Linked DNA regions of Mesorhizobium shangrilense. The protein of the gene in region 1 binds, or shares a complex with, the protein of each later gene. Links are inferred from orthologs where the notes say so. Each region holds a gene or a part of one and is shown in the gene's direction. Other genes may lie near its edges.

Region 1 (6,406 bases):
GCGAACCAGGTGTCGTACTGGGGCTGAGACACGACCCGTATGGCGATGGGCATGAAGGCATGGTCCTTGCCGCAGAGCTCGGAGCACTGGCCGTAGTAGAGGCCCTCCTTCTCGGCATTGAACCAGATCTCGTTGATGCGCCCGGGCACCGCGTCGGTCTTGACGCCAAACGCCGGCATGGCGAAGGCGTGGATGACATCGGACGCCGTGACCAGCACGCGCACCTGCGTATTCACCGGAACGACCATCTCGTTGTCGACGGCGAGCAGACGCGGATAGGCGGCGCGATCTTCCTTGCCCGCCGCGGCGCGATCGGCGTCGGCCAGCATGGCGGAGTTGAAGGAGAGCGGGTCCTCGACCTGGTATTCGTAGTCCCAGTTCCACTGGTTGCCGGTCGCCTTCAGCGTCAGCTTGGCGTCCTCCGGCGGGCTATACTGAGCCGTCAGCAGCTGGAACGAGGGAATGGCGATCGCCAGCAGCGCCACGACGGGCGCAACCGTCCAGATCACCTCGATCATGGTGTTGTGGCTGGTTCGCGACGGAACGGGGTTAGCGCTCGCGCGAAACCTGATGATGCAATAGGCGAGCAGCACCAGCACGAGAAGCGTGATCGGGATGACGAACCAGAGGGTGTAAACCTCGAACCATTCGATCCCTTCCATGATCTTGGTCGCAGCAGGCTGAAAGCGCCACTGCCAGGGTTCCGGCTGCGCGCCAAAGGCGGCGGCAGTGGAGAGGAAGGTGGCAACGGCCGCGCCGCCCGCAACTAATTTTCTCATCGCCCTCGTGATCTCCCGAATTCTCCGGCGCGCCGCGAAATCAGCAGCCGCTTGCAGGCCAAAGAACAGAATCCCCAAGCCTTGCAGCGCGTTCAAACCATACTCTTTTACCGACCGCAAGAAAGGACGCCCGGCCCTCATGCGGCATTTTTGCGCGCGCACGGCATCTTGCACAACGTACGCACGTCGGCTTCCCCGAGAGCTTTCACCGACGGTGGCCTGCAACCCAATCGCCGCCCGGCGGCTCGCCCATGCAAGGCGCAGTCGCAATTCGGGCCAAATTCGGGGCAATTGTCCTTGAAATTGACGAATTCGACTGGTCCGGCAGGCGTTCATGACATCTACTAACAGCCTGACGGCTTCGCGCGCCGTGATTCGCTAAGGAATGGTAATGGGCTTGGGACTTTCGAAATCCTTGTTTGCAACGGCGCTGGCGGCCGCGGTTCTCGCTTCGCCGCAGGCAGGCGCCCAACAGACCGGCAAGGTGCGTTCGACCCATGGCGCATGGTCGATCATCTGTGACACGCCGGCCGGCGCCACTGCCGAACAATGCGCGATGATGCAGAATGTCGTCGCCGACGACCGGCCCGAAATCGGCCTTTCGGTGGTGGTGCTGCGCACTGCCGACAACAAGGCGGAGATCCTGCGCGTGCTGGCCCCGCTCGGCGTGCTCCTGCCCAACGGTCTCGGCCTCAATGTGGACGGCAAGGACATCGGCCGCGCCTATTTCGTGCGCTGCTTCCAGGACGGCTGCTATGCCGAGGTGATTCTCGAAAAGACCCTGCTCGACACTCTCTCCACCGGCAAGGCGGCTACCTTCATCGTCTTCCAGACGCCGGAAGAAGGCATCGGCATACCCGTCGACCTGAAGGGCTTTGGCGAGGGTTTTGCGGCCCTGCCGAAGTAAGCGACCGACCCGCACCGAGGCAGCGCTTTCGCGAGCGCCTTTCGAGGACAGGCCCTGCCCCCGATCTCTCCCGATGGCGGCTGCCAATGGTGATGGCCGGGGTCGCATTTTCCGCAACTGCGCCTGCACTGACGATCAGCCGAGGACGGCGGCGCGATTTTTCAGCTCGACCATGACCTACGCTGCCTCGAACAGCTCCACGACGTTGCCGGACGGATCCTCGCAGAGAATCTGGCGGCCACCGGGTCCCTCGACAATGTCATTCCTGAAGGGCACGCCATTGGCGCGTAGCGCCTCGACCACAGAGGGCAGATCGTCGACCTCGATGACGAATCGGTTCCACCCGCCGGGCTCGGGACGGCGTCCGTTTGGCATGGGGCGCGAGGCCGATGCCTGCGGCCCTGCAAGCCACAGCGTCATGCCCTCTCTCTCCAGGATGGCGATGACAGCTCCGAACTGCTGTTTCACCTTGAAGTCCAGGTGGCGCGTGTAGAATTCGATCGCTGTCGCGACATCATGAGCGAAGTAGCGGACTGTCGTCATGGTTCGGCCTCCTCTCCTTGCCGATCTAGTCCACGGCGGAACGTTTCCAAGTGGAAACCGCGAGGCAAAGCGCCTAGATCAGCAGCGATCAACACGAGACGCGCCATGCCCTCTTCCCTCATCCAGCAGTTCGACATTTCCGAAAACCGGCTGAAGGACCTCGTTGCCGACACGCTGCGCGGCGCCGATGACGGTGAGTTGTTCCTTGAATACAGCGAGGCGGAATCGCTGGTCTTCGACAACGGACGGCTGAAGACGGCCAACTTCAACACCGACCAGGGTTTTGGACTGCGCACCGTCGCCGGCGAGGCGACCGGCTATGCGCATTCGAGCGAACTGTCGGAGGCCGCCCTGCTGAGGGCGGCGGATGCGGTCTCGGCCGTCAAGGACGGCTATTCCGGCACGCTCGCTCACGCTCCGGCTCGCACCAACACGCATCTCTACGGCGAGGACAATCCGATTGCGGCGCCGGGCTTCGAGGCCAAGGCCAAGCTGCTGCAGGAGATCGACGCTTTCGTGCGCAACAAGGATCCGCGCGTGCGACAGGTCACCGCCTCGCTCGCCGCCTCGTGGCAGCATGTCGAGATCGTGCGCGGCGACGGCCAGATGGTGCGCGACATCCGTCCGCTTGTGCGCATGAACGTATCGGTGGTCGTCGGCGATGGAGACCGCCAGGAAACCGGCTCCTACGGCACCGGCGGACGCAAGAGCTTTGGCGAATTCCTCGCCGAGAGCAGCTGGCAGTTCGTCGCCGACGAGGCGCTGCGACAGGCGCTGGTCAACCTGCAGGCGGTGCCCGCCCCTGCCGGGACGTTCGACATCGTTTTGTCGGCCGGATGGCCGGGAATCATGCTGCACGAGGCCGTCGGCCACGGGCTGGAGGGTGACATCAATCGCAAGAAGACTTCTGCCTTCGCGGGCCTGCTCGGCCAGCAGGTGGCCGCCAAGGGCGTCACCGTCGTCGACGACGGCACCATTCCCGAGCGCCGCGGGTCTATCACGGTCGACGACGAGGGCACGCCGTCTGCGCGCAACGTGCTGATCGAGGACGGCAAGCTCGTCGGCTATATGCAGGACCGGCAGAACGCACGCCTGATGGGCATGAAGGCGACCGGCAACGGCCGCCGCGAAGGCTACGCGCACCAGCCGATGCCCCGCATGACCAACACCTATATGACCGGCGGCGACATAACGCCCGAAGAGATCATCGCCTCGGTCGACAAGGGCATCTACGCCGTCTCCTTCGGCGGCGGCCAGGTGGACATCACCAGCGGCAAGTTCGTGTTCGGCTGCACCGAGGCCTACATGATCGAAAACGGCAAGGTCACGCAGCCGATCAAGGGCGCCATGCTGATCGGCAACGGGCCGGACGCCATGCATCGCGTGTCTATGATCGGCAACGACATGAAGCTCGACCCCGGCATCGGCACCTGCGGCAAGGCCGGCCAGGGCGTGCCGGTCGGCGTCGGCCAGCCGCATCTCAGGATGAACCAGATGACTGTCGGCGGCACGCAGGCTTGACCTGCGCAGCAGCATGATCGGTCCTTTCTCCATCGTCGTGCTCACCGGCGCCGGCATCTCCGCCGAATCCGGCGTCGACACGTTCCGCGACACGGACGGCATCTGGTCGAAGGTGAACATCGAGGATGTCGCGACGCCGGAAGGATACGTCCGTGACCCCGAACGCGTGCACGCGTTCTACAACGACCGCCGGCGCGGCTTGCCGGGTGTTGTGCCGAACGCGGCCCATTTCGCTCTGGCGAAGCTCGAGCGGGAGTTTCAGGGCGAGTTCCTGCTGGTGACGCAGAACATTGACGACCTGCACGAGCGGGCCGGTTCGGCCAAGCTCATCCACATGCATGGCGAGCTTGTGAAGGCATTCTGCGACCGCTGCGGGCACAAGCTGGAATGGCGCGCCGATTTGTCGACCGGCGACGCATGTCCCGCCTGCCACGGCCATGGACGGCTGCGGCCGGACGTCGTGTGGTTCGGGGAAATGCCGTACCAGATGGACCGTATCTACGACGCGCTCGCGAAATGCGACCTGTTCGTCTCGATCGGCACCAGCGGCAACGTCTACCCTGCGGCCGGCTTCGTCGCGGAAGCGCGGGCGGCAGGTGCGCGCACCGTCGAACTCAATCTGGAGCCTTCGGAAGGCGCAAACCTGTTCCACCATGCGGTGCACGGCCCGGCGACGAAGATCGTGCCGGACTTCGTGGAGAGCGTGCTGCGCGGATAGGCGGCGCGGCCGATCCGACCCGGCCGCCCGCTTGACCCTTCACCTTCTCCGCTTGGGCTTCTCCAGCAGCGCCACCGCCTCGACGTGCGGCGACCACAAGAACTGGTCGACCGGCGTGACGGCCTTCAACTGGTAGCCGCCGGAAAGAAGGATCTCCAGGTCGCGGGCGAGCGTCGTCGGGTTGCAGGAGACCGCCGCCACTTTCGGCACCTCCGATTTCGCGATCTGCTTCGACTGATCCTCGGCGCCTGCGCGCGGCGGGTCGAACACGACGGCGTCGAAGGCGTTCAGTTCCTTGAAGGTCAGCGGGCGCCGAAACAGATCGCGCTTCTCTGGCGTAACGCGTTTCAGGCCGGTCGCCGAACGAAAGCCGCGGTCGAGCGCGGCAAGCGCCGGCGCGTCGCCCTCCACGGCGTGGACTTCGGACTGGCGGGCGAGGCGCAGGGCAAATGCCCCGCTGCCGGCAAACAGATCCGCCACACGCTTGGCCTTCGCAAGATGTGCGAGCACCAGCCCGGCCATGGCGTCCTCGGCGGCAGCAACCGCCTGGAGGAACCCGCCGGGCGGGGGCGTCACCACCGCACCGCCGAAATCCACCTGGGGCTTCCGCGGCTCCACGATGATCTCGCCATCGGTCGAGAGTCGAGCGCCGCCCTCGCGGATGATGAAGTCGGCCGCCGTGCGCCGCGCCGCCTCGGAGAGCTTCCCGCTGCCTTCGGCTGCGATGTCGAGGCCCGAGGCGGTGGCCGTGACCGTCATGTGAAAGGCCTGCGGCGTCGCGGCGATCAGCTTGGCAAGTTGGCGCAGCATCGGCAGCGCCGCCTCGATGGCTGGCACGGCGATCGGGCATTCGGCGATGTCGACGATCTCGTGCGAGAGCGCGCGGTTGTATCCAAGGAGCATCCCGGCTTCCGTGCGCCGCGCCGACAGCACCACCCGGCGGCGGGAGCGTTCCGGGCATGCAACCGTTTCCGCCACCGGCGCGTCGATGCCGCGCGACTTGAGCGCCTCGACCACCTTCGCGCGCTTCCAGGCGAGATAGGCCGAATGGTCCATGTGCTGCAGGGCGCAGCCGCCACAGACGGTGAAATGCCGGCATGCCGGCGGAACCCTCAAGGGCGAAGGCTCGATGACCGAGATCAGTTCTGCCCGGTCTTTTATACGCGCGGCGGTCACCACCTCGTTCGGCAGCACGAAAGGTATGAAGACGGGCTGGCGCTCGACATGGGCAATGCCGTCGCCCTGGGAGCCGAGGCGGTCGATCCGGTAGCGTGTCGTCACTGGTCTTTCACCCCTGCCAGCAGGAATTCGCGATTTCCGTCGCCACCTTCGATCGGCGACGGGCACCACCCGACGGCGCGCCAGCCTGGCTGGGCATCGAGCCAGGCGCTCAAGTCTTCGGCGATGCGCGGCGCGTCGTCTGGGTCGCGCAGCAAGCCACCCTTCCCGATCGCCTCGCGCCCGGCCTCGAATTGCGGCTTCACCAGAAACAGGCCGCGCGCGCCGGAGGCTGCCAGCACGAGCGCGTTTGGCAGCGCGAGTTTCAGGGAGATAAAGCTGACGTCGCAGACGAGGAAATCGGGAGCTTCCGGTACATGCTCGGCGCCAAGGTCACGGGCGTTCAGCCCTTCGAGCAGGGTCACGCGCGGATCGTCCGCAAGCACCTTCTCAAGTTGGCCGTGGCCGACGTCGATCGCCGTCACCTGCGCTGCGCCGCGCTCAAGCAGCACCTGCGTGAAGCCGCCGGTGGAAGCCCCGATATCGATCGCCCGGCAGCCGGCAGGGTCGAAGCCGAAATGGTCCAGACCGGCGATCAGCTTGAGCGCCGCGCGCGAGACATAGCGCTGCGCGGGATCGTCGATCGCAATCACGACTGTTTCGGGAACTCGAAGGCCGGGTTTGCCGGCAGGCCGTCCATCCACTGTCACGGTGCCGCGT
Region 2 (6,382 bases), 200 kb from region 1 along the record:
CGCCGTCAATGTCGGGCCCGACGACCGCATCGAGCTCGACGGCACCGAGATTCCGCCTATCGAGCGGACGCGGGTCTTCCTGTTCCACAAGCCGGCTGGGGTGGTGACGACCAACCGCGACCCGGAAGGCCGCAAGACCGTCTTCGACGTGTTGCCCGAGGGCTTGCCGCGGCTGATGACGATCGGCCGCCTGGATATCAACACCGAAGGCCTGCTGCTGTTGACCAACGATGGCGGGCTGGCGCGCGTGCTCGAGCTGCCTGCGACCGGCTGGCTGCGCCGCTATCGGGTGCGCGTTCATGGCGAGGTGGACGAGAAGGCTTTGGCCGGCCTCAAGGATGGTATCGCCGTGGACGGCGTGTTCTACGGCGCGATCGAAGCTTCGCTGGAGCGCGTTCAGGGCACCAATGCGTGGCTGAACATCGGTTTTCGCGAAGGCAAGAACCGTGAAGTGAAGAACGTGCTTGGCGCGCTCGGCCTCGAGGTGACGCGCCTGATCCGCGTGTCCTTCGGGCCGTTCCAGCTTGGTGAATTGCCCGAGGGCGAGGTGCAGGAGCTCAAGGGCCGGACGCTGCGCGACCAGCTCGGCGAGCGGCTGATCGAGGAATCGGGCGCGAATTTCGATGCACCCATCAGCAAGCCGTTCTCCAACAAGGCCGACCAGGAGCGCCGTCCGCGCGACGACCGCTCGCGCGAAGACCATGCTGAACGGCCCCGCAGGGAATCGCGGCCGGTCGAGATCGGCGAGGGCGGTTTGATCAAGGGCCGCAAGCGCCGGCGGGAGGATGCCCGCGAGGATGCGCTGGGGAAGTTGTCTACGCGGCCGGAACGGGGCGGCTTCGGCGGACGCGGCGACAAGCCCGCATTCCGCTCGGGCGGGCCAGGAGCACGCGGCAAGCGCGACGATCGCGAAGCTCAGCCTGAGCGACCCGGCCAGCGCAAGGCCAATGTCTGGATGGCTCCCGGCGCGCGTCCGGAGCGCGAAGGTTCCAAGCCGAAGGCCAAGGACAAGCCGGCGCCGCGTTCCGGCGGACCGGGCCGCAGTGGCCCAAGGCCGCGCAAGCCCTGATGCGGATCGTAGGGGGCGAACTGCGCGGCCGCGCTTTGGCGACGCCTCGCGGCGATCACATCCGGCCGACCAGCGATCGCACGCGCGAAGCCGTGTTCAACGTGCTGGCGCACCGCTTCGACGGAGCGCCGGAAGGAGCCCGCGTGCTCGACCTGTTCGCTGGCACCGGCGCGCTCGGCATCGAGGCGATGTCGCGCGGCGCCGCCCACTGCCTGTTCATCGAAGAATCGGCGGAGGGTAGGGGACTGATCCGCGACAACATCGAGGCGTTCGGGCTGCAGGGCCGCACCAAGATCTTCCGCCGCGACGCCACGCGCCTCGGCGACGCCGGCACCATCCTGCCCTTCGACCTCGTCTTCGCCGACCCGCCGTATGGCAAGGGAATGGGCGAGCGGGCGCTGAAAGCGGCGAAAGAGGGCGGATGGCTGCGGCCGGCGGCGCTTTGTGTCGTCGAGGAGGCTGCCTCGGCCGTGTTCGACGCGGTCGCGGGATTCCGCCTGGAAGATGAACGCAACTATGGCGATACCATCGTCAGGTTCCTGCGGCTCGCCTGAGTTCCGCACATTGCCCACATTCGGCCCTGTCCTGTGGCCGCGACACTTCCTATGTTCACGGCGTCGAGACAGGGCGAATACATGAACCACACCGCTGCGATGCACCGTCCATCCGGACCGACCTTCGCCGTCGCCTTTGGCGGCGGGGGCGCGCGCGGCCTCGCCCACATCCATGTCATCGAGACGTTGGACGAGCTGGGCATACACCCGGTGATGATCGCCGGCTCGTCGATCGGGGCGATCATGGGCGCTGGCATGGCGGCAGGCATGCGCGGCGCCGAAATCCATGCCTATGCCCGGGCAATCCTGGGACGGCGCGCCGAACTGGCGAGCCGGATCTGGCGTGCGCGGCCCGGCAGCCTGACGGAAATGTTCGAGCGCGGCATCCGCGTCGGCCAGTTCAACATCGAGCGCATCCTGGGCGCCTTCCTGCCCGACGAGATCCCCGAAACCTTCGGAGAGCTGGGCATTCCGCTTCGCGTCACGGGCACCGACTACTACGGCCACTGCCTTGCGGTCTTCGACAGCGGCGACCTGCGCAGCGCGCTCGCCGCATCTGCCGCCATACCCGCCGTGTTTCAGCCGGTAACGCGGGACGGTCGGCTCTATATCGACGGAGGCATCTACAATCCCGTCCCCTTCGACCTGGTGGAGGGCATAGCCGACATCACCATCGCCATCGACGTGGTCGGAGCGCCGACCGAGGGACAGCGCCGACCGACATCCATCGACCTGATGTTCGGGGCAACGCAACTCATGATGCAGTCCATCAACGACACCAAGCTGCGCCAGAGCGCGCCGCAAATTCTGTTGCGACCCCCGGTCTCGGCATTTCGCGCGCTTGATTTCCTGAAAGTGGAAACCGTCCTGCACGAGACCCGCGCCATCCGGGATGAGCTGAAACGGGAGATCGAGAAGGCGGTTGCCGCGTGCGCCGCGGGCTGAGCGAAATCCGGGCCCGCGCACGTGGTACGGCGGCGGGATGTCGCTTTCCATTGCGCATCGGGGGGCGAAACAATAGATCAACGGCAGCGTGTCCGTTTCGGAACACGCACAAGTTCCACGGTGCGGGACCATTTCATGACGGACTCACTTGATTCTGCCCGGCTGATCGACCGTGTCGCAGCGCTGGTCGAAGCCGCGAAGAAGGCCGGCGCGGACGCCGCCGATGCGGTGGCGGTGCGCGGCCGCTCGTCGGGCGTTTCCGTCCGGCTGGGCAAGGTGGAGAATGCCGAATCGTCGGAAAGCGATGACGTCTCGCTGCGTGTCTTCGTCGGGAAGCGCGTCGCAAGCGTCTCGGCGACGGCCGCGTCCGATGCCGGAGCCCTTGCCGAGCGGGCCGTCGCCATGGCGCGGGTCGCGCCCGAAGATCCCTTTCAAGGACTGGCCGATCCGTCGCTGCTGGTGAAGTCGCCGAAGAACCTGGACCTTTTCGACGCAACGACCGTCTCGGCCGACCGGCTGAGGGAGGATGCGCTCGCCGCGGAAGAGGCCGCGCTCGCCGTTCCGGGCGTGACCAACTCCAGCGGCAGCAGCGCAAGCGCCGGACTGGGTGGGCTGGTGCTGGCCACTTCCCATGGCTTCCTCGGGCAATATGTGGCCTCCCGCTTCTCCCGCTCCGTCAGCGTGATCGCCGGCGAGGGCACCGGCATGGAGCGGGACTACGATTTTTCCTCGCGCCAGCATTTCGCCGATCTGGATTCGCCGGACACCATCGGCCGCAAGGCAGGCGAGCGGGCGGTGAAGCGGCTCAACCCGCGGAAGGCTGCCACGGGTCCGGTGACCGTCATCTTCGATCCGCGCGTGGCCCGAGGCATAGCCGGCCATCTTGCCGGAGCCATCAATGGCGCTGCGGTCGCCCGCAAGACCAGCTTCTTGCGCGACATGATGGGCAAGAAGGTCGCTGCCGACGCGATCACAGTCACGGACGAGCCGCTCAGGGTTCGCGGACAGGCTTCGCGTCCCTTCGACGGCGAAGGCGTTGAAGGCCGCAAGCTGGAGATGGTGACGAACGGCGTGCTGAACCACTGGTTCCTGTCCACGTCCGCGGCGCGCGAGCTGGGGCTCGAAACCAACGGCCGCGGCGTGCGGGCCGCTTCGTCGGTCACGCCGTCATCCACGAACCTGGCGATCGAGCCTGGCTCCACGTCTCCCGAGGACATGATCAGAACCTTGAGATCTGGCTTCTATGTTACTGAAGTCTTCGGGCAGGGCGTCAACATGGTCACGGGCGAGTACAGCCGGGGCGCATCCGGCTTCTGGATCGAGGACGGCGAACTCGCCTATCCCGTCTCGGAGGTGACGATCGCTTCGAACCTGAAGGACATGTTCCTGAACCTCGTCCCGGCGGACGATCTCGACCGCAATTTCGGGACCGCGGCGCCGACGCTACTCGTCGAGGGGATGACGCTTGCAGGGCGCTGAGCAGGCCGATATGGGCGGCGATCTCCGCTTGCTCGAGGAGGCGGCTCGGGAAGCCGGCCAGATCGCGCTGCGCTACTTCAAGCGGGATCCTGAGGTCTGGATGAAGGGCGGCCGCTCGCCGGTGAGCGAGGCCGATTATGCCGTCGATAGCTATCTGCGGGAAACCCTCCTGGCCGCGCGGCCGGGCTATGGCTGGCTCTCGGAGGAAACCGTCGACGGGGAGGCGCGGCTTTCGGCCCGGCGCACTTTCGTCGTCGATCCGATCGACGGCACGCGCGCCTTCCTGAACGGGCGTTCGACATGGTGCATCAGCGTTGCGGTCGTTGAGGACGGCGTCTCCTTGTGCGGCGTGTTGGACTGCCCCGCCAAGAACAACGTGTTCGTAGCGGCGAAAGGACGGGGCTCCTGGCTCGACGGGCGGCCTATCAAGGTGCGCACGCCTGCGCAAATTCCGGTCATTGGTGGGCCGAAGTCGATCATCGATGCGCTGCCGCACGGATTGCGTGCGAAGCTGCCGGATGTGCCCTATATACCCTCTCTCGCATATCGGCTGGCGATGGTGGCGAAGGGCGAACTCGACGCCACCTTCGTGAAGCCAAATTCCCATGATTGGGATCTGGCCGCGGCCGACGTGATTCTGCGCGAGGCCGGCGGGCGCATCCTCAATGAGGCTGGCAAACCGCCGCGGTATGCGGGCCGCCAAGTCACGCACGGTGCGCTCGTCGCCGGGAGCGGGTCGCTTCTGGACGAGATTGCCGGAGCGATTGTCGAATTCGAGTCTTGACGAATGGCGAGCCGAGTTCCAAACCGCCACGCGGGACGCGTGGTCTGAAAAGCAAATCGGGGCGATTATGGCTGAAGAAGACCCTCAGAAACAACTTCTACATCTTGTGTTCGGCGGCGAGCTGAAGTCGGTGGACGGAACCGAATTCCGCGACTTGAGCGCGCTGGACATCGTGGGCGTCTATCCGAACTATGCCCAGGCCGCGGCTGCATGGAAGCAAAAGGCGCAGCAGACGGTCGACAACGCGCACATGCGCTACTTCGTCGTGCACCTCCACCGTCTGCTCGATCCCGATGAAAAGAGCGGCAAGGGCTGAATCTTGGACGATCGCATGACCATTGCGCCCGTTGAGCGCGGCGGCCGCAAGCCGTCGCTTTGGCGCTCCATAAGGAAGCCGATCCAGGATTCGAAGTTCTTCAAGAACTTCGTAGCCTCGCTGGCTGCGAACTATATTCGCCTGGTGCGCCTGACGAACCCGATGGCGAAGGGATCGGACGACCCCACGCAGGGCTTCATGCGCCACAGGAATGCGATCTTTGGCCTTTGGCACGGTCAGCATATTTTTATCCCGGTCTATCATCCGCGCGGAAATCCGATGGCGACGATGATCTCGCGTAGCGCGGATGCGGAGATCAACGCCCTGTGCACGGAAAAGCTGGGACTGAAGGTGTTCCGCGGCTCCGGTGGACGCGAGCGCGAGAAGGCGGTCGAGAAGGGCGGCATACGCGGCCTGATCGCCCTGAAGAAGGCGCTGGACGCCGGCATGTCGGTGGGCACTGTCGCGGACATTCCGAGCGGCACGCCGCGTGACGCAGGCATGGGCATCATCACACTGGCCAAGCTGTCGGGTCGCCCGATCGTGCCCGTCGCCTTCAACACGAGCCGGCGCAAGGTTTTGGAGAAGACCTGGGACAAGACGACGGTCAATCTGCCGTTCGGCCGCAGTGCCATCTGTTTCGGCGAGCCGATCCAGGTGCCCCGCGATGCCGACGATGCGGCGATGGAGGCCAGTCGCCTTGCCCTGACCGACGCTATGAACGTGGTAACGGATCGCGCGCGGAAAATCGTTGACGGTGTCGCATGAGCGAACGCTGGGCGCGCCGAATGCTCGGGATCTACAGCCTCGCCGGCGCGGCGGCCTATCCACTGATCGGCGGCTACGTCGCCTGGCGCGCCAGCAGGGGCAAGGAAGACCCGAAGCGTCGTAGCGAGCGCTACGGTTATCCCAGCCGCGCCCGTCCCGCCGGACCGCTGGTCTGGTTTCATGCGGCCAGCGTCGGCGAGACCCTGGCCGTGATCCCTCTCGTCGAGAGCATCGTCTCCTGTGGCGTCAACGTCGTGCTGACGACGGGGACCGTGACCTCGGCAGGCCTCGTGGAGAAGCGGCTCGGCGAGCGTGTCATCCATCAGTATGTGCCGCTCGACTTGAAGCCTGCGGTGCGCCGCTTCCTCGACTTCTGGCAGCCCGACCTCGCCATCATCGCAGAATCCGAGATCTGGCCGATGACGATCTTGGAGCTTGGCGCGCGGCGGGTGCCGCAGGTCCTGGTC

Evidence for each region.
Region 2: the proteins of tldD (region 1) and PD284_RS20500 are in contact, whole or in part, in a solved structure (PDB 5NJ9), measured with the Escherichia coli proteins. The link is inferred for Mesorhizobium shangrilense from one-to-one orthologs.

What each region holds. Positions count from the first base shown.
Region 1 is NZ_JAQGPN010000001.1:4,021,807-4,028,212, forward strand. The notes cover bases 1,656-4,542. They hold tldD (metalloprotease TldD), read left to right. Parts: upstream 1,656-2,334; coding sequence 2,335-3,750; downstream 3,751-4,542. Other genes in these bases: PD284_RS19475 (invasion associated locus B family protein), read left to right, coding at 1,656-1,686; PD284_RS19480 (VOC family protein), read right to left, coding at 1,864-2,229; cobB (Sir2 family NAD+-dependent deacetylase), read left to right, coding at 3,764-4,468; PD284_RS19495 (class I SAM-dependent RNA methyltransferase), read right to left, coding at 4,508-4,542. Also shown: coxB (cytochrome c oxidase subunit II), read right to left, coding at 1-779; more of PD284_RS19475, read left to right, coding at 1,171-1,655; more of PD284_RS19495, read right to left, coding at 4,543-5,749; PD284_RS19500 (TlyA family RNA methyltransferase), read right to left, coding at 5,746-6,406. UniProt on the Escherichia coli protein: Metalloprotease involved in CcdA degradation. Suppresses the inhibitory activity of the carbon storage regulator (CsrA).
Region 2 is NZ_JAQGPN010000001.1:4,223,015-4,229,396, reverse strand. The notes cover bases 2,013-4,875. They hold PD284_RS20500 (TldD/PmbA family protein), read left to right. Parts: upstream 2,013-2,703; coding sequence 2,704-4,047; downstream 4,048-4,875. Other genes in these bases: PD284_RS20495 (3'(2'),5'-bisphosphate nucleotidase CysQ), read left to right, coding at 4,058-4,831; PD284_RS20505 (patatin-like phospholipase family protein), read left to right, coding at 2,013-2,568. Outside these bases: PD284_RS20515 (pseudouridine synthase), read left to right, coding at 1-1,069; 16S rRNA (guanine(966)-N(2))-methyltransferase RsmD, read left to right, coding at 1,069-1,623; more of PD284_RS20505, read left to right, coding at 1,705-2,012; PD284_RS20490 (DUF4170 domain-containing protein), read left to right, coding at 4,899-5,147; PD284_RS20485 (lysophospholipid acyltransferase family protein), read left to right, coding at 5,163-5,915; waaA (lipid IV(A) 3-deoxy-D-manno-octulosonic acid transferase), read left to right, coding at 5,912-6,382.